3 regions of the Streptomyces violaceusniger Tu 4113 genome follow, and region 2 is predicted to be linked to each of the others. Evidence: riboswitches for the same ligand, from Rfam matches in the RefSeq annotation. Region 2 holds a riboswitch; each other region holds the start of a gene.
What was found. A riboswitch is a leader RNA that binds a small molecule or an ion and turns the genes downstream of it on or off. The one in region 2 is predicted to bind cobalamin.
Positions count from the first base shown of each region.

Region 1 (9,927 bases), 200 kb from region 2:
GGACCAGGAGCGCGTCGCCCGGGCCGACTCCGCTCACCGCCGACCATGCGGTGAGCGCGGCACACGGAAGCGTGGCCGCTTCCTCGAAGGACAGATGGTCCGGCACGGCGACCAGGCTCTGCTCGTCGAGGGCGATGTATTCGGTGAGCCATCCATCGCGCTGCGTCCCGTGCAACTCCCCCCACTCGGGGAACCGACCGTACAGCCAGGTCGGATGGAAGGTGCTCACGACGCGATCCCCCACCCGGAACCGCGAAACCCCGTCCCCGACCGCCTCCACGACCCCCGCGCCGTCGGAGAGCGGGATGCGCCCCGGCGGCACCTCGATGGAATACCGGCCGGAGACGATGAGCAGGTCGCGCGCGTTGATGGAGCTGGCTTTCACGCGGACGAGCACTTCGCCCGCCGACGGAGTCGGCACCGGACGCGTGGCCGGGGCGACCGGGCCGCTGCCCGCCTCTACCTGGAATGTTCTCATTTCCCCTCCTTTGTTCTTGGATCACCTCCACGATAGGGCGGCCCGGCTGGACGATATGTATCCTGGCGTCCACGGTTTGGCGCAGATCGTCCAGGAGGGTGGAGATGGATCCCATTGACGACCTTCTCGCCACGATGAAGATCGAGGACGCGCGGTATGTGCGGGTGGACGCCCATGCGCCGTGGGGCATCTCGTTCCCTCCCCGGGACCTCGCCCGGCTTGTCCTGATCTCCAGTGGTTCGTGCCGGCTCGTCGCGGACACGCTCGCCGGGCCGCAGCGGCTGGAGGCGAACGACTGCTTCCTGGTCCGCGCGGGCGTGAGATTCACCCTTCAGGACACCACGGGCAGCGAGGTCGTCGACTGCGACGGACTGGTCTCCCAGGCTCCCGGCAACGCGGCGCGGGTCGGGGGTGACGGTGAGCTGACGCAGATCGTGTCCAGCCGGTTCGCCTTCGACGCCGTGGCGGCCGAACCGCTCTTCGCGCTGCTGCCGCCGTTGTTCCGGCTGAACCTGGACCACACCGCCGGCCACCTCCTGCGCACCACGTTCGACCTCATCGCGAGGGAGAGCGCGGCAGGCGGGCTCGGTGGTGGCTTCATCATGAGCCGGCTGTCCGACGTGCTCTTCGTCCAGGCACTACGGACCTGTTGCGCCGATGTCGGGGGCGGCACCGTCGGCTGGATCGCCGCACTGCGAGACCCCCGACTGGCCGTCGCCATGCGGGAGTTGCACACGGACCTGGCCCATCCCTGGACGGTCGACGAACTCGCCCGCAAGGCGGGGATGTCACGCTCGGCGTTCGCCGCCTCGTTCAAGGAGAAAACGGGGGACACCCCGCTGGGCTACCTCACCTCATGGCGCATGTACCGGGTGAAGGTGCTGCTCCGGGAGACGCCGCTGAGTGTCCAGGAGATCGCGGTCAGGGTCGGCTACGACACCGGGAGCGCGTTGAGCCGCGCCTTTTCGGCCAGGGAAGGCGTCACGCCCGGGGCCTGGCGGAAGGACGAGGCGCACCGTCGGCGTCCCCTGTCCGGCGCGACAGCCGCCTGACCACGTCCGGCGTCGGGCATTCGGCATTCGGCACCGGGGCCGGAGCGCGACGTGGCACTCCGGCCCCGGCCGGTCGTCCGGGTCAGGACGCGGGCAGCTCGCCGCGGACCGTACGGGCCGCCGCGACCAGGTTCCGCAGTGAGGAGCGGGTCTCGGGCCAGCCGCGGGTCTTCAGGCCGCAGTCGGGGTTGACCCACAGCCGCTCGGCGGGGATGGCCTTCAGGCCGGTGCGCAGCAGCTCGGCCGCCTCCAGCGCGCCGGGCACACGCGGGGAATGGATGTCGTACACACCGGGCCCGGCCTCGCGCGGATAGCCATGGGCGGCGAGCTCGCGGGCCACCTGCATATGGGAGCGGGCCGCCTCCAGGCTGATGACATCGGCGTCGAGGTCGTCGATCGCCTGGACGATGTCGCCGAACTCGGCGTAGCACATATGGGTGTGGATCTGGGTGCCGGGCCGTACGCCACCCGTGGTGAGGCGGAAGGCCTCGGTCGCCCAGGACAGATAGGCGGGCCGGTCCTCGGCGCGCAGCGGAAGGGTCTCGCGCAGGGCGGGTTCGTCCACCTGGATGACCGAGGTCCCGGCCGCCTCCAGGTCGCCCACCTCGTCGCGCAGGGCGAGGGCGACCTGACGGGCGGTGTCGCCGAGGGGCTGGTCGTCGCGGACGAAGGACCAGGCGAGCATGGTGACCGGGCCCGTGAGCATGCCCTTGACCGGGCGGTCGGTGAGGGACTGGGCGTAGGCCGTCCAGCGCACCGTCATCGGCTCGGGGCGCGAGATGTCACCGGCCAGGATCGGCGGGCGGACGTAGCGGGTGCCGTAGGACTGCACCCAGCCGTGCTGCGTGGCGAGATAGCCGGTGAGCTGCTCGGCGAAGTACTGGACCATGTCGTTGCGCTCGGCCTCGCCGTGCACCAGCACATCCAGGCCGGTCTTCTCCTGGAACGAGATCACCTCCTGGATCTCGGCCTTGATGTGCTCCTCGTACCCGGCCGTGTCGATCCGGCCCCCGCGCAGGTCGGCGCGGGCGGCGCGCAGTTCGCCGGTCTGCGGGAAGGAGCCGATGGTGGTGGTCGGCAGCAGCGGCAGGCGGAGGTGGGCGCGCTGGGCCGCGGCGCGCTCGGCGTACGGCTGGGAGCGGCGGGCGTCGGCCTCGGTGACCGCGCCGGTGCGGGCGCGGACGGCCGGGTCGCGGGTGATGGGGGAGTTGGCGCGGGAGGCGAGGGCGGCCCGGTTCGCGGCCAGTTCGGCGGGGATCGTGTCGGTGCCGCGGGCCAGGCCCTTGGCGAGGGTGACGATCTCCGTGGTCTTCTGCCGGGCGAAGGCCAGCCAGCGCAGGATCTGCGGTTCGATGTCCCGCTCGGCCGCCGCGTCGAGGGGGACATGCAGCAGCGAGCAGGAGGCGGCCACATCGACCCGGTCGGCCAGCCCCAGCAGGGTGCCGAGCCTGGCCAGGGACTTCTCCAGATCGTTGACCCAGATGTTGCGGCCGGCCACGACACCGGCGATCAGCCGCTTGCGGGGCAGCCCGCCGACGGCGGCCAGCGCGTCCAGATTCGCGGCGGCGGCCTCCGTGAAGTCCAGCGCCAGCCCCTCGACCGGGGCCTTGGCCAGCACGGGCAGGGCCTCGCCGAGGCGGTCGAAGTACGAGGCGATCAGCAGCTTCGGGCGGTCGGTGAGGGCGCCGAGATCGCGGTAGGCGCGGGTGGCGGCGTTCAGCTCGGCCGGCGTGCGGTCCTGGACCAGGGCGGGCTCATCGAGCTGCACCCACTCGGCACCGGCCGCCCGCAGATCGGCCAGCACCTCGGCGTACACCGGAAGCAGACGGTCCAGGAGGGTGAGCGGCTCGAAGTCCGCGGGTGCGCCCGGGGCGGGCTTGGCGAGCAGGAGGTAGGTGACGGGCCCGACCAGGACCGGCCGCGCCGCCAGACCGAGGCCGAGGGCTTCCGTCAGCTCCGCGACCGGCTTGGCGGAGTCGGCCGCGAACACCGTGTCCGGACCCAGCTCCGGAACCAGGTAGTGGTAGTTGGTGTCGAACCACTTGGTCATCTCCAGCGGCGCGACGTCCTTTGTGCCCCGCGCCATCGCGAAGTAGCCGTCGAGCGGGTCGGCGGCGACGGCGTCCCGGTGGCGGTCGGGGATCGCGCCGACCATGACGGTGGTGTCCAGCACGTGGTCGTAGTACGAGAAGTCACCCGTGGGAACTTCGTCGATACCCGCCCCGGCCAACTGCCGCCAGGTGGTGCTGCGCAGTTCGGCGGCGGTGGCCCTGAGCGCGTCGGCGGTGACGCGGCCCTTCCAGTAGCCCTCGATCGCCTTCTTCAGTTCCCGGTTCGGGCCCTGGCGGGGGTAGCCGTACACGGTGGCCCGTGCTGCCGCGGCTGCGGACTTCGGTGTCACGGAGATCTCCTTCGCGAGATGAATCCCTGAGATCCCGGCGACGGGAGGAGAGCGCGAAGGGTGACGTACCGGGCTTTCGGCCTCGCGCGGCAAAAGCGTGGCGACCTGCCCGGTATGTACGCCGACCCGCCCTCGAGGTCACCGAGATGTCCGCGCACGAGTCGTCCGTACGCGGGCAGATGGCAGGTCTTCGGACTCACGGGCGCGTCCTCCTGGGGGAGGACACCTAGTGGCCGTCGCTTCCCAGGCCCGCTCACCGGACCCAGTGCGTATGACGGCGGTCGTTCCCGCTCACCGCTGCGGGGCAGTCCCGGATTCCCACCGGGTTCCCTCTTACGACGCATCCCGCCTGGCGGACGGGGCGAACCAACTACACCGGCCAGCCTACGGGGCCGTCCGGCGGTGTGCAGGGGGCGGTCCGGAATTCGGGACGGTGAATGGGAACACGCGATGGCCGAGGGTACGGCCGGTGCCGCCCGGGCCGTGCACCGGCCGCACCCCGTCCATCAGCGAGTTCAGGGGGTCAGCACGCGCCGGAGTCCGACCCGCCCGCCAGATTGACCGGCACGGTGACGAAGGAGAACTGGTTGCTGGCGCACACGCCGGGGAAGGCCGTGCTGCTGGAGTTGTTGACGGTGACATCGGGCGCGTCGTCCGCGATGGCGCCGCCCGCGCCGACGGCGAGGGACGCGGCGGTGAGGGCGAGCGTGGACAGGGCGGTCCGGATACGCATGGGAACTCCTTGCTGGGAATCTGCCGCCGGATATGACCGGCTTCGCATGCATGGTGCCCCTTTGGCAGGGCACTCGCGGCCCACCGTCCCCCCAATGGCGGAAGCCGCCCCCGCAGCCGTCCGGCCGGCCCAAGACGCGCGTCCGGTCATCCGCCGCCGCGCCGACCGTCGTCCGCCGGTGCGGAGGGCGGAATCGTCGGTGGGCGGCTGGGGTCGGGGACGCGGTCGGTGAAGCCGCCGGGGACCGAGCGGCACTGCTGCTCGCGGAAGTGGACCGGTGCCGTGCCCACTCGGCGGGCGAACAGTCTGCTGAAGTAGGCCGGATCGTCGTAGCCGACGCGGCGGGCGATGGCGGCCACCGGCAGTTCGGTGCCGACGAGGAGTTCCTTGGCGCGGCCCAGCCGGATTCCGAGGAGGTAGTCCTTGGGGCTGCACCCCGCGCCGCGGCGTACCGCGGTGCGCAGTTCGGCCGGTGTCATGCCGTGCCGGGCGGCGTGTTCGGTCACCGAGAGCGGCTGGAAGGCGTCCCGGGCCAGGGCCTGGAGCACCGGATGCCCGTCGGCGCCGGTGTCGGCGCGGGCGCGGCGGAGGGCGACGAGGAGTTCATGGACGGCGGCTGCGGTCTCGACCTCCAGGAACGGGTTGCCCTGGCGCGCGGCGCGGGCGATCCGGCCGATGGCCGTACGGGCGGTGGCGGTGTCGGTGAGTGCGACCACGGGGCCGTCCGCGTCGAGATAGCCCAGGTCGGCGTAGGCGGCGGTGGCCGGTCCTGTGAAGTCGACGAACGCCTCGTCCCATCCGGTGTCCGGGTCCGGGGCGTAGTGGTGGGTGACACCGGGGGTGAGCCAGAGCAGCGCGGGCGCGGTGACGGTGCGGCGGCGGCCGTCCGCGCCGCGGAACCATCCGCGGCCCGCGCTGATGACCACCGCCACATGGTGGTCCAGGACGCGCGGGCCGACGACGGGCAGGGCGCCGTGCTGGAGGCCGACGCCCAGACACACCAGGCCGAGGCGGTGATGGGCCGGGCTGGGCGTGAAGTACCGCATCCAGGTGTGATACATCCGCGGTCCCCTCCGGTCGGCTGCTCCCATCACTCGCCGATCTTTGTCCACGGACTGCCTGGCCGCCAAGGGGAGGGGGGTCCTGGCGGAGGCTTACCAGAGGTGGGGGTGGCGGAGGGAGCCGGGCTGTGGATGTCTTCGTGCTGCCCCGCTCCCTCCGCCGTGTCAGTCCAGTTCCTCCACGGTGAAGGAGTCGAGTGTGAACTCCGCGGTTCCGCTGTCACCGGTCTTGCGCAGCCCCACCCACATCTCGCCGTCCGCGGGCGCGGTGACGGTGTAGCTGTGGGTGGCCCGCCCGGTGGCGGCGGGCAGGGGGGTGCGCTGAAGCTCGCGCGGTTCGGGTTCGTCCACGGCCGTGATCCAGGCGTACTGACCGGCCGCCTCGTTGGCGTACGTCAGGCTCACCCGGTAGCGCCGCCCCGGGCGGAAGCGGGCGGTGTGCGGCACGGTGCGGTAGACGAGGCCCGCGTTCTCGCCGCGTGACTTGAGGGACTGGCCGCCTTCGAGCACATCGTCGATCACCTTGCCGTTCCATCCGGCCTGGGTGAACGGGGCGTGCCGCTGGGCGATATGGGTGCGGGGGTCGGTCACCCCGCCCGCGTCGCCCTTGACGAACGGGCCCCAGCCCTGTGGCACCCGCTCGAAGTCCTCGTACACCAGGGTGCCCGGCTTCGTCGTGCGCCGGGCCCGCACCACTCGCAGCCGGTCGAAGCGGACCCGGGCGCTGCCCTCGGCCACCGCCAGGGTGAGGGTGACCGGCCCGCCGCCGTCGGGGACGGTGAAGGAGGTGAACATCCGCTGGAAACGGGTGCCGTGTTTGCGGTCGGCGGCCAGGTGGTTGACGGCGGTCGAGGTCTCGGTCCAGTTCTCCGCGGTGACGCCGTCGGCGGTGTGCACCCGCAGCGCGGCCCGCCGCCGCTCACCGGCCTTCGCGCCCACTTCCACCTGTACGGAGGCCACATAGCCGCCGGGGGCCAGCCGGTCGAGTCGCTGGCCGACGGTGGCGGCCGCGCCCTCGCCGAAGACCAGCTCGTAGTCGCCGAGCGTGCTGCGTTCGACGGTGGCCGGGCCGGTGGTCTGCCACCCGCGCAGCGATCCGGAGTGGAAACCGGGGTCGTACAGCGGGGTGCCCTCGCCCCAGCCGGGGGCCTCCTGGGCACGGGCCCGGGAGCGCAGCACCACGTACGGGGCGTCGGGGTCGGCGGTGATGCTGACGTGGCCGTCGCGCACCGGCAGGGTGACCGGCTCGGCGCGCCCCTGGTCGGTGAGGCGGTACAGCACCACGGACCGCTGCCCCGACCAGCCGCGCGGCAGCCGCCAACGGCTGGTGCCACCCGCCGGGTTGTAGTGGTAGAGCTTGGCCGGGTCGGTGGCCTCGCGCGGCTCCCAGGGCAGCAGATAGCCGCCGCCGTCGTAGACCAGCCGCTCGTCGGTGGTGATGCGGCGGACGCCCCCGGTGTCGGTGACCGAGGTGTGGCCGGGCCCCTCGAAGGTGATCTCGTGGTCGTCCCAGGTGCGGATGGGGTGCGCCTGGAGGTATTTGGCGGGCAGGCTGTGGGTCCAGATGAGCCGGTAGAAGGCGGTCCAGTCGGTTTTGCCGGTCCAGCCCTCGAAGTTGCCCATCCGGGGGATGCCCAGCAGGGTGGGCCACTTGTCGGCGAAGACGTCCTTCTGGTGGTTGCGGATGAAGCGGAGGAGCCGGGAGTTGATACCGCGCGAGGTGTCCGGGCCGTAGTCGGTCTCGGTGGCCCAGTGCGACCACAGCGAGGAGCGCTCCAGCCCGTGGCCCCATTCGGTGGTCAGGCGCCAGCCCTGGTCGCGCAGGGCCCGCTGGAGCCGGTCGGAGTTCCAGCCGGACTCGCGGAAGACGTCGATGTAGAGCGCGGCGAGGGCCGGGTCGGTGTCGTTCCGCAGATCCTGGAAGCGCCGGATGATCTCGCCGGAGACCAGGTCGCGGCGGGGGTCGATGCGGTAGGACTGGTCCAGCCAGTCCCACTGCTTGTCGTATCTGTCGACCAGTGTCTCGGAGAAGGCGTTGGCCACCGGATAGGACTCGGTGGCGTTGACGTGCACCGCGAAGTCGCTGTTCCAGTGGCGCCCGGAGCGCAGCAGGGTGTTGAGGTCGGCCAGGCCACCGGCGCGGGTGTTGTAGTTGCCCGCGTAGTCGGGGTGGGCGGAGTCATGGCCTTCCGACTGGTAGCCCTTGAGCAGGGTGTACTGCCGCAGTCCGTCGGTGGCCAGCGCGATCCGCTTGACGTTGTCGAGGGGTGTCGAGGAAGGGGTTGGTGGCCTGGCTGGCGAAGTTGAACGGGATGTGCGGGACGACCCGCAGATGCTGTTCGTCGGCGCCGAGCGGGTTGACCATGATGTCGCGGAAGGCGATGGCGGCGTCCTGCCAGTCGACCACGCCGTCGCCGTTGCGGTCCCGGGTGAGGACCACGGTGGCCCAGGGCAGCGGTTCGGTGGCGCCGACGGCCGCGGTGGCGGCCCGGTGGGTCCACTCACCGCAGGTGAGCCGGGCGGTGATCTGGCCGTCCTCCCGTACGGTCTGCCGCCACAGCCGTCCGTTGTCCCAGGTGGTGCCCGCGGCGGAGGAGGGCTTGTCCCAGACCGTGTTGGTCTCGACGGCGGCCCCGAGCCGGTCGGTGCTGACGACGGCGTAGGCGCAGCCGATGGGTGCGCCGTCGGTGGGGGTGTCGGCCGTGGGCCGGACGGCGGTGTCACCGCTTTTGGCCTGGTCGAGGTCGATCCGGGCGGCCAGCAGGGTGGCGCCCGGCTGGTCGGCGCGGACGCTGAGGAACGCCAGCCCCGGGATGCGCAGGGTGCCCACGCGCAGCGCGTCGGTGTCGGCGATCCGGGTGACCCGCCAGTCGACCTGCCATTCGCTGACCCGGATCCGGATGTCGATCTCGGCGTCCGCACCGGAGGCGGATGCGTTGGCGGTGTCCGTGCCGGGGGTGTCCGCCCCCGAGGTGGCCGTGGTCGCGCCGAAGGCGAGGGTGTAGCTGATGTGGTCCGGGCCGCTGGTGACGGCGGTGGTGCGCGGGGTGCGTTCGACGCCGTCGATGAGCACCGAACGGACCGGCTCCCGCTGTCCGTGCAGCACCGCGCCGGTCTCGCGGTCGAAGTACGCGACGATGCGCGGGAACTCCAGGTCCACCCGGACCTCCAGCCGCTTCGACCGCAGCGTGCGCTCGGTGGCGCGGGCGTGTGCGGCGGCACGGCCGGGTGCCGTGTCACGGGCGTGCGCGGTGCCACCGCCCGTGCCGATGGCCGTTCCGATTCCGGCCAGTGTGGCGGTGGCCACGACCGCTCTGCGGCCGGGCCATCCCTCCCTCGGCCGCCCGTCCTCTGCGTAGGTCAACGCGCCGGCTCCTCCCTAGCTGGTGAGAATGGTGCTCCACCTTGGGACGGCGGCGGGGCGGGCGCCCATGGACAAGTGCGCGGGGGTGTTGGACTAACGGGCCGTTGCGCGGGCGCCCGTCGTCACCACAGGCGGTCGATCTCGCCGAGGTACAGCCCGATCCGGGCGGCGAGGAAGCCGGCGCGGTGGCGCCGGGCCGTGGCGGAGAAGAAATGCGCCATCGTGACCTTGTCGAAGGAGGGCTGGTCGCTCGGGAAGGGGGCGTCCGGGGTGCCTCCGACGAGCACCGTGCCGGGCAGCGGCTGCCATCCCGCGCCCGTGTAGAAGTCCCGCAGCGGCCGGTCGCAGGTGAACAGGCCCAGGTCGAGACCGGAGTCGGCCATCGCCCGGTGGGCGGCGGCGACAAGGCGCGCGCCGTGCCCCCGGCCGCGTACCGCCCGCCGGGTGACCACGGTGCTCAGCCCCCCGGCCCGGTAGGACCGGCCCGCGTGGGTGAGGGTCGTGGTGAGGATGTCCAGGGCGGCCAGCACGGTGCCTTCGCCGTGGCCGTGGCCGTGGCCGTCGTCCACGAGCAGCATCGACACCGGGCGCAGCGCGGGGTCATGGGTGGGCCCGGGTTCGCCAGCGGTGCCGGGATCCGTCGGGGGCCACGCGTCCTGCTGCAACTCCCACACCTGGGCGCGGAGCGGGGCCGGTGTCTCGGCTTCGGGGTAGGACAGGATCCGCACCCGCCCATGGTGGCCGATGCCGTTAAGAGTGTTCTAAGAGCGTGTTCTGCCAGGGTGGGGACTGACCTGTGCCCATCCGAAAGGCCCGTGATGTCCGCTGCCGCGTCCTC
Region 1 is NC_015957.1:6,881,284-6,891,210, reverse strand. Features, by position in the region: gene STRVI_RS27945 (zinc-dependent alcohol dehydrogenase family protein) at 1-478, opposite strand, end outside; gene STRVI_RS27940 (AraC family transcriptional regulator) at 583-1,530, shown strand; gene metE (5-methyltetrahydropteroyltriglutamate--homocysteine S-methyltransferase) at 1,613-3,931, opposite strand; cobalamin riboswitch at 4,096-4,317, opposite strand; gene STRVI_RS27930 (hypothetical protein) at 4,455-4,664, opposite strand; gene STRVI_RS27925 (helix-turn-helix domain-containing protein) at 4,811-5,725, opposite strand; partial or broken gene STRVI_RS27920 (endo-alpha-N-acetylgalactosaminidase family protein) at 5,891-9,032, opposite strand; gene STRVI_RS27915 (GNAT family N-acetyltransferase) at 9,212-9,817, opposite strand; gene STRVI_RS27910 (response regulator transcription factor) at 9,908-9,927, shown strand, end outside.
Region 1: it holds a riboswitch for cobalamin, as region 2 does, so the genes downstream of both, metE (5-methyltetrahydropteroyltriglutamate--homocysteine S-methyltransferase) here and STRVI_RS27215 (CbtB domain-containing protein) in region 2, are expected to answer to the same signal.

Region 2 (9,927 bases):
GACGTACTCCAACAGCATCAGCGTCGCCGAGCACGTGGTGATGATGACCCTGTCCCTGGTGCGGAACTACCTGCCCTCCCACCAGGTGGTCCTGGACGGCGGGTGGAACATCGCGGACTGCGTGGCCCGTTCGTACGACCTGGAAGGCATGCACGTCGGCACGGTCGCCGCCGGCCGCATCGGGCTGGCCGTACTGCGCCGCCTCGCCCCCTTCGACGTCAGGTTGCACTACACCGACCGGCGGCGGCTGCCCCGGGAGATCGAGGAGGAGCTGGGCCTGACCTTTCACAAGAGCGCGGCCGACATGGCACCGCACTGCGACGTCGTCACCATCAACGCGCCGCTGCACCCCGAGACGGAGGGCCTGTTCGGGGACGAACTGCTCGCCACGATGAAGCGCGGCGCCTACCTGATCAACACGGCCCGGGCCCGCATCGTGGACCGGGACGCCGTCGACCGTGCCCTGCGCAGCGGCCAACTGGCGGGCTACGCGGGCGACGTCTGGTACCCGCAGCCGGCCCCCGCCGACCACCCCTGGCGCACCATGCCGCACCATGGCATGACCCCGCACATCTCCGGCTCCACCCTGTCCGCGCAGGCCCGTTACGCGGCCGGCACCCGCGAGATCCTGGAGTCCTGGCTCGCGGGACGGCCCATCCGCGACGAATACCTGATCGTCGACGGGGGAGCACTCGCCGGAACCGGCGCGCACTCCTACTCCGTGACCAAGTAAAGGAGGGGCCACTGTCCGCAGGTGCCTGAGGCTGGAGCGGACGTTCCGCCATCTGCTTGGATGTCCCCTGGACGGAGCGATTCAGGAGGTGGCGGACACGTGGTGTCCACGGAGAGTGTTCTCACGTTCGCGGCGATGTCGCTCTTGGTGATCGTGATCCCGGGGCCGAGTGTGCTGTTCGTGGTCGGCAGGGCCCTCGCACACGGCCGCCGCACGGCGCTCGCGACGGTCCTCGGCAATGTGATCGGCTGCTACGCCCTGGTGATCGCCGTCGCGTGGGGCCTCGGCGCGCTGGTGGAGAGCTCGGTGGCGCTGTTCATGGGCGTGAAGCTGGCAGGAGCGGCGTATCTCGTCTACCTGGGTGTGCAGGCGTTCCGGCACCGCAGGGAGATGCGGGCGGCGAACATGGACGCTCCGGCCCATGAGCGGCGTGGTGATCTGCGTTCGATTCTGGACGGCATTTTGGTGGGCGTCACCAACCCGAAGGGCATCGTCTTCTTCGCGGCGGTGCTACCGCAGTTCGTCGACCACTCGGTGGGTCATGTTCCCGTTCAGATGATGGTGCTGGGCCTGGTCCCGATCACCATTGGCCTGGTCACGGACACCCTGTGGGGTCTGGGCGCCTCGGCGGCCCGCTCCTGGTTCGCCCGCTCGGACCGCCGCCTCTCGATGATCGGCGGGGCGGGCGGCCTCGCGATGATCGGCCTGGGCCTGACGGTGGCGGCGACCGGCCGCGCCGACTGAGGACCGCCCAATTCGGTTGCCGGGAAACGATCTGGCAGCCTAGCGTCGGGCCCATGGCAGACGACGAACCCACGCGCGCGGAACGGCTGCTGGATGCCCAGGCGAAGGCCGTACGGCTCTTCGCGGAGATCGAGGGGCGCGGGCTGGTGGCGCCGGGCGAGGGGGAGCGGGCGGTCAGCGACCGGATCCGGGACCTGGCGAACGAGATGTTCGGGACGACCCGGCACTGGCACAAGCGGATCGTGCGCTCGGGGCCGAACACGCTCCTGCCGTACCGGGAGAATCCGCCGGACCGTGTGATCGGCACGGACGACATCGTGTTCGCCGACCTCGGGCCGATCTTCGAAGAGTACGAGGCCGACTTCGGCCGGACCTTCGTCCTCGGCGAGGACCCGGTCAAGCGGCGGCTGCGGGACGATCTGCCCAAGGTCTTCGACGCGGGCAAGCGGTTCTTCGAGAGCGACCCGGAGATCACCGGGCAGCGGTTGCACGCCGAGGTGGAGCGGCTGGCCGCCGAGGCCGGCTGGGAGCTGGGCGGCTGGCACGCCGGCCACCTGGTCGGGGAGTTCCCGCACGAGACGATCGACGGCGCGCGCGTGGAGTCGTACATCACGCCCGACAACGACACCCCGCTGCGGCGCACCGACAAGGCCGGACGACGCTGCCACTGGATCCTGGAGATCCACCTCGTCGACCGGGAACGGGAGTTCGGCGGCTTCTACGAGGAACTGCTCACCCTGGGCTGAGTCGGGCGGCGGGGCAGCAGTGTCACCGCGAGGGCCGGTACGGCGGCGAGGACGAGCCAGGGGGCGGCGGGCGGGAGGCCCAGGTCGAGCAGGGAGCCGGTGGCCGAGCTGCCGATGAGGACGATCAGGCCGGAGACGGAGGACAGCGCGCCGGTGTAGAGGCCGAGCCGCCCGCTCTCGGCGAGGTCGGGCACCCAGGCGCGGGCGGCCGGGACGACCAGCATCTGGCCGAGGGTGAGCAGCACGACGTAGCCCGCGGCGGGCAGCAGTCCGACCGTGCCCGTCCAGGCGGCGGGGCGCGCGGCGGCCACGACCGCGAAACCGGCGGCGATGAGGAGCAGCCCGATGGTCATCGAGCGGCGCAGATCGAGCCGGTTGCCCGCCCAGTGGGTGACCGGGAGCTGGGCGAAGACGACCAGCAGCGAGGACAGGGCGAACAGCCACGACAGCGGCACCTGGGAGCCCGCCGCCCGCTCCACTTCGGCCGGCAGGGCCAGGTAGAGCTGGTTGTAGGCGAGCAGATAGGTGCCGTATGCGCAGCACAGGGCGAGGAATCGCCGGTTGCGCACCATCGCGCGGACGCCACCCCGCTCCCGGTTACGGACCCGGCCGGGGATGTGCTGCGGCATCAGCCAGGCGTGCCCGGCGAGGACGAAGACGAAGACCCCGGCTCCGGCGAGGCACGCGGCGCGGAAGTCCACGCCGAGCAGCAGTCCGCCGAGGAGCGGGCCGACGAAGGTACCGGCCTGGCCGGAGACGGTGAACAGGGCCAGGACCCGGGTGCGCGAACCGCGGCCTTCCTCCTCCCAGGCCACCGCCTGCCGGGCCACTTCGGATTCCACCGCGGGGGAGAACAGCGCGGCGGCGAAGCCGATCAGCAGCACCGCGCCGATCACCGCCCAGGTCCGCTCCGCGTACCCGAGCCAGACGAAGCCCGCGATCCGCGCGACACAGCCGGTCAGGACCACCGGGCGCACGCCGTAACGGTCCACCAGCCAGCCGCCGACCACGAACAGGCCCTGCTGGCTGAAGGTCCTGAGACCGAGGACGAATCCGACCATCCATCCCGCCATGCCGATCGCGGTGCCCAGGTGCTCGGCGAGGAAGGGCAGGACCGCGAAGAAGCCGATATTGAAGGCGAGTTGGGTCAGGATCAGCAGCCGCAGAAGCGGAGACAGGTGCTTCCAGATGCGCTCGCGCGGGGACTTCGCGGTCGGCGTGCCCCGAGTGGCTCGGGCGGTCAGGGCGCGGCGGATCAGGTCCGTCATGGGGTGTCGTCCGGGAGGGAGCCAAGACCGGTGCGCATCTCATGCATCAGCACATCGTATGCAAGAAGCATTGAGCACTTGCCGTGGCTCTTCGATGGACGGACCCGCGTCACCGGCCGGGCGCGCCCGGGAACAGGCCTGCCTCGTCCGCCGTGACCGCCGTCCCGGCCCGTACGCCGTGGAGGACGTGGGCCAGTACCTCCGCTCCGCGCACCACGCGGGGGCCGGGGCGGTTGAAGTAGGCGGGCCCGTCCAGCACCCAGACCCGCCCGTCCCGTACGGCGGGCAGGTCCGTCCAGCCCGGGAGGCGGGTGAGGAGTTCCGTTTCCCGCAGGGTCCGTTCGGGTGGGAAGCCGCACGGCAGGACGAGCACCACCTCCGGCCGGGCGGCGCGCACCGCTTCCCAGGTCATCGGCTTGGTGTGCTCGCCGGACGTGGCGAGCAGCGGTTCGCCGCCGGCGGCGGTGATCTGGTCGGGGACCCAGTGCCCGGCGGGCCACAGTGGGTCGAGCCATTCGATCGCCACGACCCGGGGCCGGGCGCGGCCCGTGACCGACCGGCGGATCCGTTCGAGGCGGTCGCGCAGGTCGGCCCGGCGCTGCTCGGCGCGCTCGCGCACGCCGAGCAGCTCACCGACGGTGACCAGGCAGTCCAGTACGTCGTCGAGTGTGCGTGGCTCCAGGCTGAGGACGCGGGTGTCGGCGTCGAGCAGCCGGACGGCCCGGCTGACCTTCTCGTACGAGACGGCGCACACCTCGCACAGGTCCTGGGTGAGCACCACGTCGGGGCTCAGGGCCGCGAGTGCTTCGGTGTCGAGGGTGTAGAGGGACGACCCGGAGTGTGTGGATCCGCCGACCGCGTCGGAGATCTCCCGGCTGGTGCGGGTGTTCTGGTCGAGGTCGGCTCCGGTGACCACAGGAACGGATGCCACCTCTTCCGGTGGCCAGTCGCATTCGTGTGTCCGGCCGACCAGGTGCTCGGCGAGTCCGAGTTCGGCGACGATGTCGGTCGCGGCGGGCAGCAGGGAGACGATGCGCATGCCGCGACCTTAGGGCCTGCCCGGGGGCACGCCCCGGCTCCCGCACCGTCCTCAGGCACCCCAGTGCAGCGTCTCGCCTGGTGGGCGGTCTTGGCCATGAACCCGACACGCGGTACGGTCGGTGCGATATCGACGACGGTAAGACGGAAGCCGGTGGGAAACCGGCACGGTCGCGCCACTGTGAACGAGGGGTCCCGGACGGGATGTCTTGTGAGTCAGACCCGTAACCGTCGTCCTGTGCTCCACCGAGATGGGACGCGAACTCCCTTAAGGAGGCCTGGCCATGGCGCAGCACGTCGCGCAGCCCACAGCCACCACCCCCGAACTGCCCGCCACGCTGCCGCTGAAGGCGATAGCTCCGTGGGCGGTTTTCTTCGGCATTCTGATGCTGGTCCTGCTGTACTTCGTCGGCGCCGAGCAGGGCGCCACCGCCGTTGTTTCCGGTGAGAACGTCCATGAGTGGGTGCATGACGCCCGTCATCTGCTCGGCTTCCCCTGCCACTGACGCGAGGGGCGCCGCACAGTCATGAACTCCGCAATGGTGAGAAATCTGCTCGTCCGGGGCATGCTGGCCGGTCTGGGGGCCGGTGTGCTGGCCCTGGTCGCCGCCTACTTCCTCGGTGAGCCGAGCGTCGATCGCGCGATCAGTTTCGAGGGGGCCCACGCTCCCGCGCATGAGCACGAGGTCGAGCTGGTCTCGCGTGGTGTGCAGTCCACGGCCGGGCTGGCCACCGGTGTCCTGGTCTACGGGATCGCCTTCGGCGGTATCGCGGCCCTCGCGTACTGCGTCGCCCTGGGCCGTGTCGGCCGTTTCACCCCGCGGGCGACCGCGCTGCTGCTGTCGGGGGGTGCGCTGCTGGCGGTCTATGTGGTGCCGTTTCTGAAGTACCCGGCCAATCCGCCGGCGGTCGGCAACGGCGACACGATCGGCAAGCGCACGACGCTGTATTTCCTGATGATGCTGCTCAGTGTGCTTCTCGCGGTCGCCGCGACCATTCTGGGCAAGCGGTTGGCTCCGAGGCTGGGCACCTGGTACGCGACCGTGGCGGCGGTGGCTGCTTTTGCCGTGGTGATCGGGCTGGCGTATGCCTTCCTTCCTGTGGTCAACGAGGTGCCGGGGGACTTCCCCGCCACTGTGCTGTGGCGGTTCCGGCTGTCCGCGCTGGCCATGCAGGTCATCTTGTGGGGCGGTTTCGGTCTACTCTTCGGTGAGCTTGCCGAGCGGTTGCTGAATCCCAAGCCTACGACGGCCGATGAGGGCCGGTCGGTGGCGACCGCCACGCACTGACGATGCCTCAGGCGTACGAGGGCCCACGGAACCATCCGGGGGCCCTCTCGCGTTCCAGGACATCCGACGGCGGCGCAGCCGGCAGGTGTACAGGCTGGTCGGCGTCTCCGCGATGAGGCAGGGCCGGCGGCCGGCGAGCGCGAACATGCGCCTGAGCTCGACGCCGCTGCCGAGCACGCCCGGCTGCCGTCCCGCGGCGCGGCACCTTCGTCAAGCCGACGGACCTCGGCGACCTCCAGGACACCTACCGCCTGCGACGGCTCCTCGAACCGGAAGCGGCCGTCCTCGCCTCGCGGCGGACCAGCGCCGAAGATCTGGACCGGCTGGACGCCTCCGCTGGCGCCCTCGTGGTATCCGGACCTCGGTGCCACCCTGGTCAACGCCCTCTGCGCCGTGGGGGTGTGGCTCGTGCTGTGGCGGTGGGGCTGGCTGCGTGTCTCCGCGGTGGCTGTACTCGGCCGTCCACGACGCTGGTGGCTCCGCCCCAGTCCCAGCCCCAGCCCCAGTCCCAGCCCTGACGAGCGTCCCGACGGGCGTGGGCCTGAAATCCGTTCGCCACTGCTCGCCTCGCCCGGTACGGTCCCCAGAGTCCGCACTGCGGGGAGCCTCTGAGATCCGCGCGCGGCCACCCCGGCAGTTCCCGCGCTGAGAGTAGGTTTCGTCGATGGCATGTCGTATCAGTGAACTCGTGCTCGGTTGCCGCGACCCCGAGGTGCTGGCGCGGTTCTGGTGCGAGGTCCTGGACTTCGTGGTGCTCGATCGCGAGGACGACGGAACCCTGGAGATCGGGCCGCGCGAAGGGTTCGGCGGTCCGCAGCCGACGATCATCCTCAGCCGCAGAGACGAGCCGGAGCCCGGGAAATCCCGGCTGCACATCGACGTCAACGCCACCGACCGCGATCAGGACGCCGAGCTCGAACGCCTCCTGAAGCTCGGTGCGCGCCGGGCCGACATCGGCCAGACCGGGGAGGAGCAGTGGCACGTCCTCGCCGATCCCGAAGGCAATGAGTTCTGCCTGCTCAAGGCCCGTCTCGCGGCACTCTGACGGGGAGCCTGGCCCTTCCATCTGCGGGCGGCGCGCGGCCTGCGACACTCGGCGGCGACCATGGACACCCTGGTGTCACTGGGTGTCGCGGCCTCCTTCGCCTGGTCCTCCTACGCGCTGTTCTTCGGCGGGGCCGGGGATCCCGGCATGCGGATGCCCTTCAGCCTGGTGCCCACCGCCTCGGACGGCGTCGCCCATATCTATCTGGAAGCCGCCGTCGGCGTACCGCTGTTCGTCCTCGCCGGCCGCTTCCTGGAAACACGGGCCCGGCGGGGGACCGGCGCGGCACTGCGCGCCCTGGCCCGGCTGGCCGCGAAAGAGGTGTCGGTACGCGACGGCGAGGGCGAGCGCCTGATCCCGATCCAGGAACTGCGGGTCGGCCAGGTCTTCGTCGCCCGGCCCGGGGAGCGCATGGCCACCGACGGCACGGTGGTGGAGGGCAGCTCGGCCGTCGATCTCTCCCTGGTCACCGGGGAGAGCGAGCCGGTGGAAGTCGGCCCCGGCACGCCCGTGATCGGCGGTGCCATCAACGCGGGGGGCCTGCTCCTGGTGCGGGCCACCGCGGTGGGCGCCGATACCCAACTGTCCCGGATCACCCGGCTGGTGACCGATGCCCAGGCGGGCAAGGCACGGGCGCAGCGGCTCGCCGACAAGGCCGCGGGCGTCTTCGTCCCGGTCGTGCTCACCCTGGCCGTCACGGTCCTCGGATTCTGGCTCGGGGCCGGTGCCGAGCCGCAGGCCGCGATCACCGCGAGCGTGGCCGTCCTGGTCGTGGCGTGCCCCTGCGCGCTGGGCCTGGCGACCCCCACCGCGCTGATGGCGGCGACCGGCCGGGGCGCCCAACTGGGCGTCCTGGTCAGCGGACCGCAGGCGCTGGAGGGGCTGCGGCACCTCGACGCCGTCGTGCTGGACAAGACCGGCACCCTCACCTCCGGGCATATGAGTGTCGCCCGGGTCACCGCCGTGCCGGGCGGACTCGGCGAGAAGGAACTGGTCCGGCTGGCGGGCGCGGTCGAACAGGGATCGGAACACCCGCTGGGGCGTGCCCTCACCGCCCACGCCCGGCGCACCGATCCCGGAGAGTCCCTCCCGGCCGTCGCCGACTTCATCGCGCTGCCGGGCAAGGGCGTGCGCGGGCGGGTGGCGGGCCGACTGATCGAAGTCCTGGCCCCGGACGACGAGTTGCCCCCGACACTGGCTCAAGCACTGTCGGCCTCCGAGACCGCCGCCCGTACACCGGTCGTGGTCCGCGTCGACGGCGCGACCGAGGCACTGATCGAGGTCGGAGATGTGCTGCGACCGGGAAGCTACCGGGCCGTGGAGCGGCTCCGCCGCCTGGGCGTGCGCCCGGTACTCGCCACCGGCGACCGCGAGGCGCCCGCCCGCGCCGTCGCCGCCGATCTCCGTATCGAGGAGGTGCACGCCCGTTGCACCCCGGAGGACAAGGCCGCCCTCGTCCGCGAGCTGCGGGAGCAGGGCTACCGGGTCGCCGTCGTCGGTGACGGGGTCAACGACGCGGCCGCGCTGGCCGGCGCCGACCTCGGCATCGCCATGGGCACGGGCACGGATGTGGCGATCGGGGCGGCCGACGTGACGCTGGTACGCGGTGACATCGAGACCTTGGCGGACGCGGTCCGCCTCGCCCGCAGTGCGCTCGGCACGATCCGCGTCAATCTGCTCTGGGCGTTCGGCTACAACGTCGTGACCGTACCGCTGGCCATGGTCGGCCTGCTCAACCCCATGCTCGCCGCGGCCGCGATGTCGGTCAGCTCGCTGCTCGTGGTCGGCAACAGCCTGCGGCTGCGCGCCTGGCAACCGTCGCCGACCGGCCCACGCCCCTCCCGGCCCGCCGCGCCTGCCGCCCGGAAGCCCCTGTGACGCCCATGTACGCCGCCGCTGGTGGCCTGCCCGCCCGCAGCGGCGACCCGACACCGAGGTGGAGACCCGCTCGATGACGACCCCCTCCTGGACGCCCACCCGCCGTCGCCTCACGGACTCCCTGCTGGCCGCGGCCGCTCCGTTCTGGGCCTGTGTCCTCGCACTGGGCGGCCTCGCCACATGGACCGCCTCGGGCAACGCGGGCAGGCCCCCACGTATCGGTATCACCGACGCACAGCTCTTCCTCCCCGCCCCGGGAGTGCCCCGGACCGCCGCGTTCTTCCGCATCACCAACACAGGCGGCGGGCAGGACCGGTTGGTCGAGGTGACCTCCTCCGCCGTCGCGGAGGGGATCTCGCTCAGCCGCCACCGGATGACCGGGCGGGGCGCCGCCTCCCGGCAGGTCGCGGACTCCCTGCCGGTTCCGGCGGGTGGCACGCTCGACATGTCACCGTTCACCAGCGATGTGACCGTCCCGGCCACGGCCCGCTGGCGGGCCGGAGACCTGGTGCCCTTCACTCTCCGCTTCGAACACAGTGGACGTGTCGAGACCATCGCCGTCGTCGTGCGCCCCGGCGACAGGTGATCACGCCCGGGCGGCACCCGGCTCGGCACGTGTGAGCTCGACGGCCGGCTGCACTGGGCGTCGACCGAGGCGGCGAGCGGGCACGCCGGACACATCGAAGGCGCCCTCGCCGCCGCGGAACGCGCGGCCCACGACGTCCTGGCCGCGACGCCGGGCACCACCGGCCGCCGCAGCGCGAGCGCTACGAGCTGACCGGGGTGCGGAACCCGCGGAACGTCACCGGCTTACGGGTCTCGAAGCCCAGCCGTTCGTAGAGCGCGATGGCAGCCGTGTTGGTGTCGGCCACGTGCAGGAAGGGACGCTCGTTCCGGGCCACGATGCGCGCGGCGAGCGCGCTGACCAGGCGGGCGGCGTAGCCTCGCCCGCGGGCTTCGGGGGCGGTGCAGACCGCGCTGATCTCGGTCCATCCCGGGGGCCGCAGCCGTTCCCCCGCCATCGCCACCAGCGTGCCGTTGTCGCGGATGCCGAGGTAGGTGCCGAGTTCGAGGGTGCGCGCCCAGAACGGCCCCGGCTGGGTCCGCCCGGCCAGGTCGAGCATCCCGGGCACATCGTCCGGGCCCAGTTCGACCATGCCAGTGCCGGCCTCGGCCTGGGAAGGGA
Region 2 is NC_015957.1:6,677,448-6,687,374, reverse strand. Features, by position in the region: gene STRVI_RS27240 (NAD-dependent formate dehydrogenase) at 1-733, shown strand, start outside; gene STRVI_RS27235 (LysE family translocator) at 833-1,477, shown strand; gene STRVI_RS27230 (M24 family metallopeptidase) at 1,531-2,223, shown strand; gene STRVI_RS27225 (MDR family MFS transporter) at 2,196-3,491, opposite strand; gene STRVI_RS27220 (cobalamin-binding protein) at 3,601-4,530, opposite strand; cobalamin riboswitch at 4,629-4,777, shown strand; gene STRVI_RS27215 (CbtB domain-containing protein) at 4,814-5,035, shown strand; gene STRVI_RS27210 (CbtA family protein) at 5,057-5,818, shown strand; gene STRVI_RS27205 (VOC family protein) at 6,483-6,863, shown strand; gene STRVI_RS27200 (heavy metal translocating P-type ATPase) at 6,924-8,741, shown strand; gene STRVI_RS27195 (copper chaperone PCu(A)C) at 8,815-9,327, shown strand; gene STRVI_RS27190 (GNAT family N-acetyltransferase) at 9,509-9,927, opposite strand, start outside.

Region 3 (9,927 bases), 1.9 Mb from region 2:
GGTGCCCTCCAGGGAGCGGTAGCCGTGCACTCCCCCGCCGCCGAAGCCCGAGACCTCGCCGGCCGCGTACAGACCGGTGATCGGGTTGCCGGAGCCGTCCAGGACGCGGCCGGAGAGGTCGGTCTGGAGACCGCCGAGGGTCTTGCGGGTGAGGATGTTGAGGCGCACGGCGATCAGCGGTCCGGCGGACGGGTCCAGGATCCGGTGCGCGGAGGCGGTGCGGCTGAGCGTGTCCCCGGGGTAGGCGAGCGCGTTGCGGATGCCCATGACCTGGACGTCCTTGGTGTACGGGTTGGCGATCTCGCGGTCGCGGGCCTCGACCTGCCGGGTGAGGTCCGCCAGGTCGATGAGGTTGTCGCCGGTCAACTTGTTCATCCCCGCGACCAGTTGGGGCAAGGTGTTGGCGACGACGAAGTCCTCGCCCTTGTCCCGGAACCGCTGGATCGGCTCGGGTGTCTGCCAGATGCGGGAGAGGAGCTGCAGGATGTCCTTGTTGGTCAGGTCCGGGTTCTGCTCGGAGCCCGAGAGCGCGAACTCCTTGGCCATGATCTTCTGGGTGGTGACGAACCAGGAGTAGTCATAGCCGGTGGCGGTGATCGTCCCGAGGGTGTGCAGGGTGTCGTAGCCCGGGATGTCGGGGGTGGAGAAGCGCTTGCCCTTCGCGTCGAACCACATCGACGAGGGGCCGGGCAGAATGCGGATGCCGTGGCCCGGCCAGATCGGGGCGTAGTTCCTGAGGCCCTCGGTGTAGTGCCACATGCGGTCGGGATTGACGATCCGTCCGCCCGCCTTCTCGGTGATCGCGAGCATCCGGCCGTCCACGTACGCCGGGACGCCGGTGACCATGAACTTCGGCGGTGTGCCGAGCCGGTCGGGCCAGTTCCGCCGTACGAGATCGTGGTTGGCGCCGATACCGCCCGAGGTGACGATCACCACCGGGGCGCTGAGCTCGAAGTGGCCGACCACGGTGCGCGAGGTGGGCTTGCCGCGGGCGGCGTCGCTCGGCTCCAGGATCGCGCCGCTGACCCCGGTGACGGCACCGCCGGTGACCACCAGATCGTCCACCCGGTGCCGGAACTTGAAGCTCACCCGCCCGTCCTTCGCGGCGGCCCGCACCTTCTTCTCGAACGGCTCGACCACGGCCGGACCGGTGCCCCAGGTGACGTGGAAACGCGGCACCGAGTTGCCGTGCCCGTCCGCGAGGCCGCCGCCGCGCTCAGCCCAGCCGACGATCGGGAACCACTGCACGCCGAGCCCGTGCAGCCAGGACCGCTTCTCCCCGGCCGCGAAATCCACGTACGCCTCGGCCCATTTGCGGGCCCAGTAGTCCTGGCCGCCGGGGTCGGAGACGCCGCGGTCGAAGCCGGCCGTGCCGAGCCAGTCCTGCCAGGCCAGTTCGTGGGAGTCCTTGATGCCCATCAGCCGCTGTTCCTCGGAGTCGACGAAGAACAGGCCGCCGAAGGACCAGAACGCCTGGCCGCCGAGGTTGCTCTCGGGCTCCTGGTCGAGGAGGAGCACCTTGCGTCCCGCGGCCGCCAGCTCCGCCGTGGCGACGAGCCCGGCGAGCCCGCCGCCGACCACGATGGCGTCCGCGTCCGAGGACGCCCCGGAGGCGGCGAAGGCCGGACCCGCCGCCTGGGCGAGCGCGGCGCCGGCGAGCACACCGCCCGCCGCCGTCAGGGCGCGGCGGCGGCTGATCCCGTCAAACGAGGCGGCATTCTCTGTGGAGTTCTCCATGGGCTGCCTTCCGGAAGGGGGTTCGGAGGGTGCGGGAGATGCGAAGGGGGTTGCCGCGACGGCAACGTGTTACCGACGGTAGCCCACAGGGTGCGGGGCCGCCAGACTCCTGCTCCCAATGAGCAACTCCCGGGCGGCATAGGGAACTTCGGCCGGTCAGCGTCCGCCGGACGACGGCTCGGGCGAGGCGCGCCGCCGTGGCGAGAAGGCGTACAGATCGAGGATGTCGGGCAGCGGCGCCACGCCGGGGCCGCCCGCCGTGACCCAGGCCACGACGTCCTCTGTCGCATCCCGGTCGTTGACCAGGCCGAGCCACACCGGCCTGCCCCCGGCGGCACGTCCGGCGGCCGATGGCTGCACCACGATCACATTGGCCTGATCGCAGACGTCCAGACACTCGGAGACGCGCACGGGCGCTTCCTCACCGAGCCGTGCGATCTGTGCCCCATGGTCGATTCCGGTCACCTTGGGGCTGCCGCAACAGCAGTCCCGGCATACGGTCACCCGGCATGGCACCGGGTCGGTCGGCCTGACAGGCATGGTGCATCGCCCTCCTCCGGGGAAGTCCGCCCCCCACGCGGCGGAGCCGCACATCGACACACCCCGTCGAGGAGGCGACCGCGTGAGTCTCCTGGCTCTCGGGTCGATGCTCGTCCCGGCCTTCCCACCCGCGCGTACGGGCAGTGGCCTGTTCGGGATCCGCTCGCCGATCACAGTGGCGGCACCGCGCCGGATTCACACCGGCTTCCTCGTTCCGCCGTCGCCTTTGTCGCCCGGCATCATCGCATCCCGGGCACCGCCACACCACGTGGCCCCCGCTCCCGCGAGCACCACGGGCGGATTCGACGTCAGTTCCGGCGGGCCGCCGCCCCCGCGAGGATTTCGCCCAGGCCCTGGCTGGTGGCCGCCAGCACCACGCGATCGTGCGGCCGCAGGACATAGCCGGAGGGCAGATCCCACACCAGGGAGGGCGCCTGGGTGGCACCGTCGTAGGGAGGCGCCGCGGCGAGGTCGCGTTGCCGGTCGGCGGGTTCCGCCGCGTCCAGTGCGATCACCCGCCAGGCGCCCGGCGCGAACGCCTCGGCGACGGTACGCCCCTCCAGTTGCGGATGCCCGGCGACATGCAGGGCGGCGAAGAGCAGCACTCTGCGCTCGACCGGTATGGCGCCGAGGATCTGACGCCCCATCATCGCTCCGGCGAACGCCGGGGCCGCCAGGCTGGAGACGCTGCGGCTGCGGGTGAGGGCCCGCGGATGGGCCGCGCGCAGCGTGCGGTAGACGGCGGTGGCGAAGCGGTCGTCGTACAGGCGCAGCGCCACCCGCAGCCGGGGCTTGACCGAGCGGGCGTACAGCGTCGCCTCCAGATTGGTGGTGTCGACGCTGGTCAGGGCGAGCAGGGAGTGTGCCCGCTGGATCTTGGCGGCCTCCAGGACGCCCTCCTGGGTGACATCGCCGATGACCGTCGGCACCCCCAGCCTGCGGGCCAGCGGGATGCCGCGCGCCCCGGGGTCCTCTTCCACGCACACCACGGGAATGTCCATCTCCCGGAGTCTGGCCAGCACCCGGGTGCCGACCTTGCCGAGCCCGAGCAGCACGACGTGGCCGGAGAGGCCGCGCGGAGGGCGGCGCAGCGTGGAGGCGGTGCGGAAGGTGCCCAGCGCTTCGAGCGCGGCGGCCACCAGGACGGGCAGCATCAGCAGTCCGGTCAGCCCGGACAGCAGTTGGAGGACCTTGCGTCCGGTGGGCTCGTCGAGCGCCGGGTCGTCGATCGCCAGCACGTCCAGCACCGTGAGGTAGGCGGCGCGGAGCAGACCGGCGCCCGTGAGCTGCCAGGAGGCGATGGTGAGGGCGAGCACGGCGATCGCCATTCCGGCGACGGACCAGCGCAGTCGGCGGGAGAACAGCGAGGCGAGCGGCAGTCTGCGGGTGCCGAGCCGCCGTGGCGGCAGCGGTGGGCCGGTGGCGGAGACGGCCTCGAGCACCACCGTGTCGCGGCCGGTGGCGGCGGCCACCTCCTCGTCTCCGGGCAGCAGCTTGGGCCCTTCGTCCCCGCTGCTGTCGGAGCCCTCGCTGCCGCCGGGGTCGCTGGTGGTGGACGAGAGCAGGGCGAGGGTGCACAGCCCCGGGCGGGCCACCTCGTCGGGGCCGGGCGGGGTGCGCTCGGCCGCGCGCAGCAGCAGCCCGTCGGCCTGGAGCACTTTGCTGGTGCCCGCGACGGCGGTGGCCGCCAGCGCGGGTGCCGCGGTGTCGGCGTCCGACAGTACGGTGGTGGTGGCGTCCAGCTCCGCCGCGTCCATCCCGGGATCGGCCACCCGCGCCGCCTCGTCGAGGAGTTCCTCCAGATGCTGGCCGAGCTTGCGGTTGTAGAGCCGGATCACCAGCCGCAGCCGGGGGTTGAGGCGGCGGGCACGGAGGGCGGCGTGGATGTTGGCCTCGTCGTCGTCATGGACCAGGGCGAGCGCCGTCGCATGCTCCGCACCCGCCTCGGTCAGCACCTCTTCGTCGAGCGCCGGGACCTCCATGACCCGCACTCCCCCGTCCGGAGCGGGGTCGTCCGCGGTCTGCCGGGGCAGCGCGACCCGCCCGACGGCCGCGCTGAACCGGCCGAAGAGCGCGGAGGTACGGCCTCCCGGCCGCCATCCGGCCACCTGCTGCCCGGCCGGGTCCGCCAGGGGGGTGCCGCCGGGGATGACGACCGTCACCTGTGTCCGGTAGACGAAGTGGAGCTCGGCGGCGAGGCGGTGGGCGAGCGCGTCGTCACCGCAGACGACCATGTGGGCCGTTCCCGAGGGGGACGGCGGGTCGGAGGTGGAGGTGGAGAACACGACGGCGAAGCCCCCCGTTGGTCCGTGATGCCATGGGTCATCCGGGCGGGTACGGCGGCCGCGGTCTCCTGCGGTCGGCACCCGCGCTCCGGCGGTCATGATCAGACCGTACCTGGTGGGCTGCCCAAGGGAGTTGGGCACCGGGGGCCGGCGACCGGACGCCCCGTGTGCTCACTCGCCGGGCACTCCGCAGCGCGCACAGCGGGCGAAGGGCGCGGTGTCCTGGATCGCGCCGCAGTCGGCGCAGACCCGATCCAGCCAGCAGGCGGACTCCCCGCCCTCGGGCTCGGCAGGCGCCGGGGCCGGGTCGGGATCCGGGTCCGCCATCTCCCGGTCAGCTGTCTCCCGGTGCGCCGTCTCCCGGTCCGGGTCGCCGGGTCGAGCCGTGCCGCTCATCGTGTGCGCCTCCCTGTCCGGACCGTACGCGAGTCCATCCGCCGACCCCTTACCCGTAGCTTCGTCCCGGGAAGCGGCCCACTCATAGATCCGATCTCTCATGCCCCATTGACCCTTGACGGGGCGTAATGCCGCCCGACCCCTCCCCAGTTATCGGATGACTCGGTAACGTATCCGCTTCGGGAGGCAACGATGCCGAGATCTTACCGACGCTCCGCTGTGGCATTTCTGCTCTGCGGCGTCCTGGCCATGACGCTCTTCATCACCGGGCCCGCGCAGGCGAAGGACTCCGCCTGGACCGTGCGCGGCCCCTCACCCCACTCCGGTCCCCTCGCACAACTGCGGCTCGACGGAGCCTCGGGAGCGCTGACGCTCCAAGTGTCCCGGGGCGGACGGACGGTGCTCGAGCCCTCGCCCGTGGGCATCGTCACCGAACGGGCGGATCTGTCGCACGGGCTGCGCTATCTGGGGCGCCACGACCGCACCGTCGTGGAGCGCTACCGGTCGACGGTCGGCAAGGAGCGCTCGCGCACGGCGCGGATGACCGAGACCCGCTTCCGGTTCCGGGGCAGCGGGAGCGCCCGGCTGGACCTCGTGGTGCGGGTCTCGGACGACGGGGTCGCCTATCGCTATGTCCTGCCCTCCGGCAGCGGTGATGTCCTCAGCGAGACCTCGGCCTTCACCCTGCCGCCGGACGCGGCCGCGTGGCTGGGCGATTACCGCAAGGACAACGAGAACCTGTTCAAGGAGTACACCGCGGCGACCGCGCCCACCGGTGAGTACATGGCCCAGGCGCTCTTCGAGACGGCGGGCGGCTACGCCCTGATCGCCGAGTCGGATCTCACCGGCCGCTACTCCGCCGCCCGGCTGATCCATCAGCAGGGGCAGCCCACGTACCGCATCGGGCTCTGGGACCAGCGGGTCGCGTCCGACGGACCGCTCAGCACACCCTGGCGCGCGCTGATCGTGGGCGATCTGGGGACCGTCACCCAATCCACCTTCACCGACGATCTGGCACCCGCGTCGCGGGTCGCCGACACCTCGTGGATCCGGCCCGGGCCCGCCCTGTGGACCTGGCTCGCGGGCGGCAAACCGGCCGGGCAGAGCCTGTCGATGCAGAAGGGGTACGTGGACTACGCGGCCCAGCGCGGCTGGCCGTATGTGGTGGTCGACGCGGGCTGGTACTTCGACCCCGACCAGTGGGATGTCACCGACCCCGACTGGCCGCGCAACAGCTGGATTCCGCAGCTCGTGGACTACGCGCGCGAGCGGCATGTGGGCATCCAGGTCTGGATCCACCACCGCGACCTCGACACCGCCGAGGAGCGCGAACTGTGGCTGCCCACACTGGAGAAGTGGGGGGTGAAGGGCGTGAAGATCGACTTCATGGACTCCGAGGCCCAGGAGACGCTGCGCTGGTACGACGAGATCCTCAAGGCCACCGCGGACCACCATCTGCTCGTCAACTTCCATGGCTCGACGATCCCCAAGGGCATCCAGCGCACCTGGCCGCAGGTGATGTCGATGGAGGGGGTGAACGGCGAGGAGAAGCGGACCAACACCCCGCAGCATCTGGCGACGCTGCCCTTCACCCGCAACGTCATCGGCTCCATGGACTTCACCCCCGGAGCCTTCCACCGGGCCGAACGCCCCAACGCGGGTTCGGACGCGGGGGAAGTCGGCCTGTCGGTGCTCTACGAGTCCGGTATCCAGGACCTGGCGGGCACCCCGGATTCCTATGACGCCCGTCCGCTCGCCCGCCGCTTCCTGGAGCAGATCCCCGCCACCTGGGACCGTACCCGGCTGCTGACCGGGCGGCCCGGTGAGAGCGCGGTGCTGGCCCGCGCCAGCGGTTCGCGGTGGTTCATCGGCGGTACGTTCACCGGCCCCGCCCATACCGCCGAGGTGCCGCTGCGGCTGGAGAAGGGCCGCTGGCTCGTCGATCTGATCCTGGACGGCCCGGACGGCCTGGTCCGCACGCCCACGGTGGTGCGCGGCGGGCAGACGCTGTCCGTGCCGGTAAGGGCGGACGGCGGGTTCGCCGCCATCGCCTGCCGCTGGCGGCCCGGCCTGTCGACCTGCGACCGTCCCTGACCATCCCTCATTCGGACACCCCCGGCGGGGTCCGCGGCGTCGCCGGGGTCGCCGTCGGGTTCGTCGTCGGGGCCGGGTTCGGAGCGGATGAGCGCTTCCGCCTGGATCCGTACGACGGCCCGTACCGTGTCCGGGTCCACCTCCGGGGGAAGCATCAGCTCCACCGTCACCCGCCGGGCGAGCCCCGCCGTACTGTCCTCGTCCTCCCCCGTGTCCGTCCCGCCGGTGGCGGCGTCGCCGCGCAGGCAGCGCTTGAGATGGCCGCCGGCGTCCCGCAGTCCGCGCTGGACGGCCATGTCGGTCGCCGTCGAGAGCACCGTGAAGGCGATCTGGCCGAGCACGGACAGCCCGATGGTGAGGTACACATGGGTGTCGACCGCGGGCGCCCCGCTGAGGTCGTCGAAGAACTCCCCGGCGCCGGGCACCCGCCGACGGGCGCGCGTCTCCTCGGCGAACTCCTCGAAGAGCTCCTCGTGTTCGTCCTCGGCGACGGCGAGCGCCGAGGCGTCGACCATCGTCAGGATCCGCTCGACGGCGGCGTCGTCCAGCTCCGTCATGTCCGTCATGCGTTCCCCCCGGTACGCCACGCCCCCGGCGGGGCGTGCGACGCCTGTACGGTAGCCCGGCCGAGGGAGATGATGTGGGGACTTACCGCACATAGGTGAATTCATCGTGCATTTCGCGTATGGCCGCTGACGCGCATGGCTGACGGAGGCCGTCAGCTCGCCCGGCGCGGAGGCCTGCGTGTGCGGGTCCACTCCACCAGTTGCCGGGCCGTCCAGGTGGTGATGACGCGCTCCACCGGCACCCCGCATTGCGCGGCCCGGGCGCATCCGTTGCGCTGCCAGTCGAGCTGGCCGGGTGCGTGGGCGTCGGTGTCGATGGAGAAGAAGGTCCCCGCCCGGACGGCCTCGCGCAGCAGCCTGCGCGGTGGATCCAGCCGCTCCGGACGGCAGTTGATCTCCACGGCGGTGCCCGCCTCCGCACACGCGCCGAAGACCTCCTCATGGTCGAAGACGGACTCGGCGCGCTTTCCGCCGAGCAGCCGTCCGGTGCAGTGGCCCAGCACATCGACCAGCGGATCGCTGACGGCGGTGACCATCCGGCGGGTCATGGGGCGAGCGTCCATGCGCAGTTTGGAGTGGACGGAGGCCACCACCACATCCAGCCGGTCCAGCAGCTCCGGCTCCTGGTCCAGGGAACCGTCGGGCAGGATGTCCACCTCGATCCCGGTGAGCAGCTGAAAAGGAGCCAGCTTCGCGCGCAACTCCGCCACCACGTCCAGTTGGGCGCGCAACCGGTCCGCCGAGAGGCCGCGGGCCACCGTCAGCCGCGGGGAATGGTCGGTGAGCACCGCCCATGCGTGCCCCAGCCGCGCCGCCGTACGGGCCATCAGCTCGATCGGGGAACCGCCGTCGGACCAGTCGGAGTGCATATGGCAGTCCCCGCGCAGCGCGGCGCACAGCTTCGCCGCCTCCTCGTCGAGCTCGGACTCGGACTCGTCGGCCTCGGCCTCCAGCTTCGCCAGATACCCGGGCACCTGGCCCTTCAGCGCCTCCTGGACCACCTGGGCGGTCTTCGGGCCGAGCCCCTTGAGCGACCGGAGGGTGCCGTTCGCGGCACGCCGCTCCACCTCCTGGGGGTCCAGACCGGCGAGCACCGCCTGGGCCGTGCGGAAGGCACGCACCCGGTAGGTCGGCGCCTGGGCACGCTCCAGGAGAAACGCGATCCGGTCCAGGGCCTCCAGGGGGTCCATGGTGCGCTCCTCGCTGTGTGCGGCGTCCGCGCTGTGTGTGCCTCCGCGCCTCAAGTGCGGCGGTTCGGGCGTCGGCCGGGGGGCTGGTGGGGTTCGGGACGTGCCGTCAGCTCGGCGATGTCACAGGTCTGGGGGGTCTTTTCGGAGACGGTGATGGGCCGGCCGTAGTGCCGGATTTCCATGGGGGCGCCCTGGGTCAGCGAGTAGGTGACACTGCGGCCGGTGATCTCCACGCGCAGCCTGCGGCCCAGCACCTGCATGGTGAAGGCGAGCCGGGCCAGCTTCTCGGGCAGCTTGGGCGAGAACTCCAGCCTGCCGTCCCGGTGCCGCATCCCGCCGAATCCGGCGACCAGGGCGATCCAGGTGCCGGCGAGCGAGGCGATGTGCAGACCGTCGCGGGTGTTGTGCTCCAGGTCCTTCAGGTCCATCAGGGCCGCCTCGCCCAAGTAGTCGTAGGCGAGTCGCAGATGGCCGACCTCGGCGGCCATGACGGCCTGGGTGCACGCGGAAAGGGAGGAGTCCCGGACCGTCAGCCGTTCGTAGTAGTCGAAGTTGCGTGCCTTCTGCTCCTCGGTGAAGCACTCGCCGCGCAGATACATCGCCAGCACCAGGTCGGCCTGCTTGACGACCTGTTTGCGGTACAAGTCGAAGTAGGGGAAATGGAGCATCAGCGGGTACTGGTCGGCGCGGGTGCTCTGGAAGTCCCACTCCTGATGGCCGGTGAAGTCCGCCGACTGCTCGTGGACGCCCAGGGTCTTGTTGTACGGGACAGACATGGACTCGGCCGCGTCCCGCCAGGCGGCGGCCTCCTCGTCGTCGACACCCAGTTCGGAGCCCTTGTCCGGGTGGCGTTCGATGATGTCCGCGGCGGCCCGCAGATTCGACTGGGCCATGAGGTTGGTGTAGACGTTGTCGTCGGCGATGGCGCTGTACTCGTCGGGGCCCGTCACCCCGTCGATGTGGAAGCGGCCGTGGTGGTCGTGGTGGCCGAGGGAGCGCCACAGCCGGGCGGTCTCCACCAGCAGTTCCACGGCGGTCTCGCGCTCGAACTCGTCGTCGCCGGTGGCGGCGACATAGCGCACCACCGCGTCCGCCACATCGGCGTTGACGTGGAAGGCC
Region 3 is NC_015957.1:4,787,972-4,797,898, reverse strand. Features, by position in the region: gene STRVI_RS19765 (FAD-binding dehydrogenase) at 1-1,737, opposite strand, end outside; gene STRVI_RS19760 (hypothetical protein) at 1,894-2,277, opposite strand; cobalamin riboswitch at 2,347-2,524, opposite strand; gene STRVI_RS19755 (NAD-binding protein) at 2,586-4,511, opposite strand; gene STRVI_RS19750 (hypothetical protein) at 4,734-4,958, opposite strand; gene STRVI_RS19745 (glycoside hydrolase family 97 protein) at 5,151-7,052, shown strand; gene STRVI_RS52080 (hypothetical protein) at 7,310-7,717, shown strand; gene STRVI_RS19740 (PHP domain-containing protein) at 7,771-8,808, opposite strand; gene STRVI_RS19735 (glycoside hydrolase family 65 protein) at 8,859-9,927, opposite strand, start outside.
Region 3: it holds a riboswitch for cobalamin, as region 2 does, so the genes downstream of both, STRVI_RS19760 (hypothetical protein) here and STRVI_RS27215 (CbtB domain-containing protein) in region 2, are expected to answer to the same signal.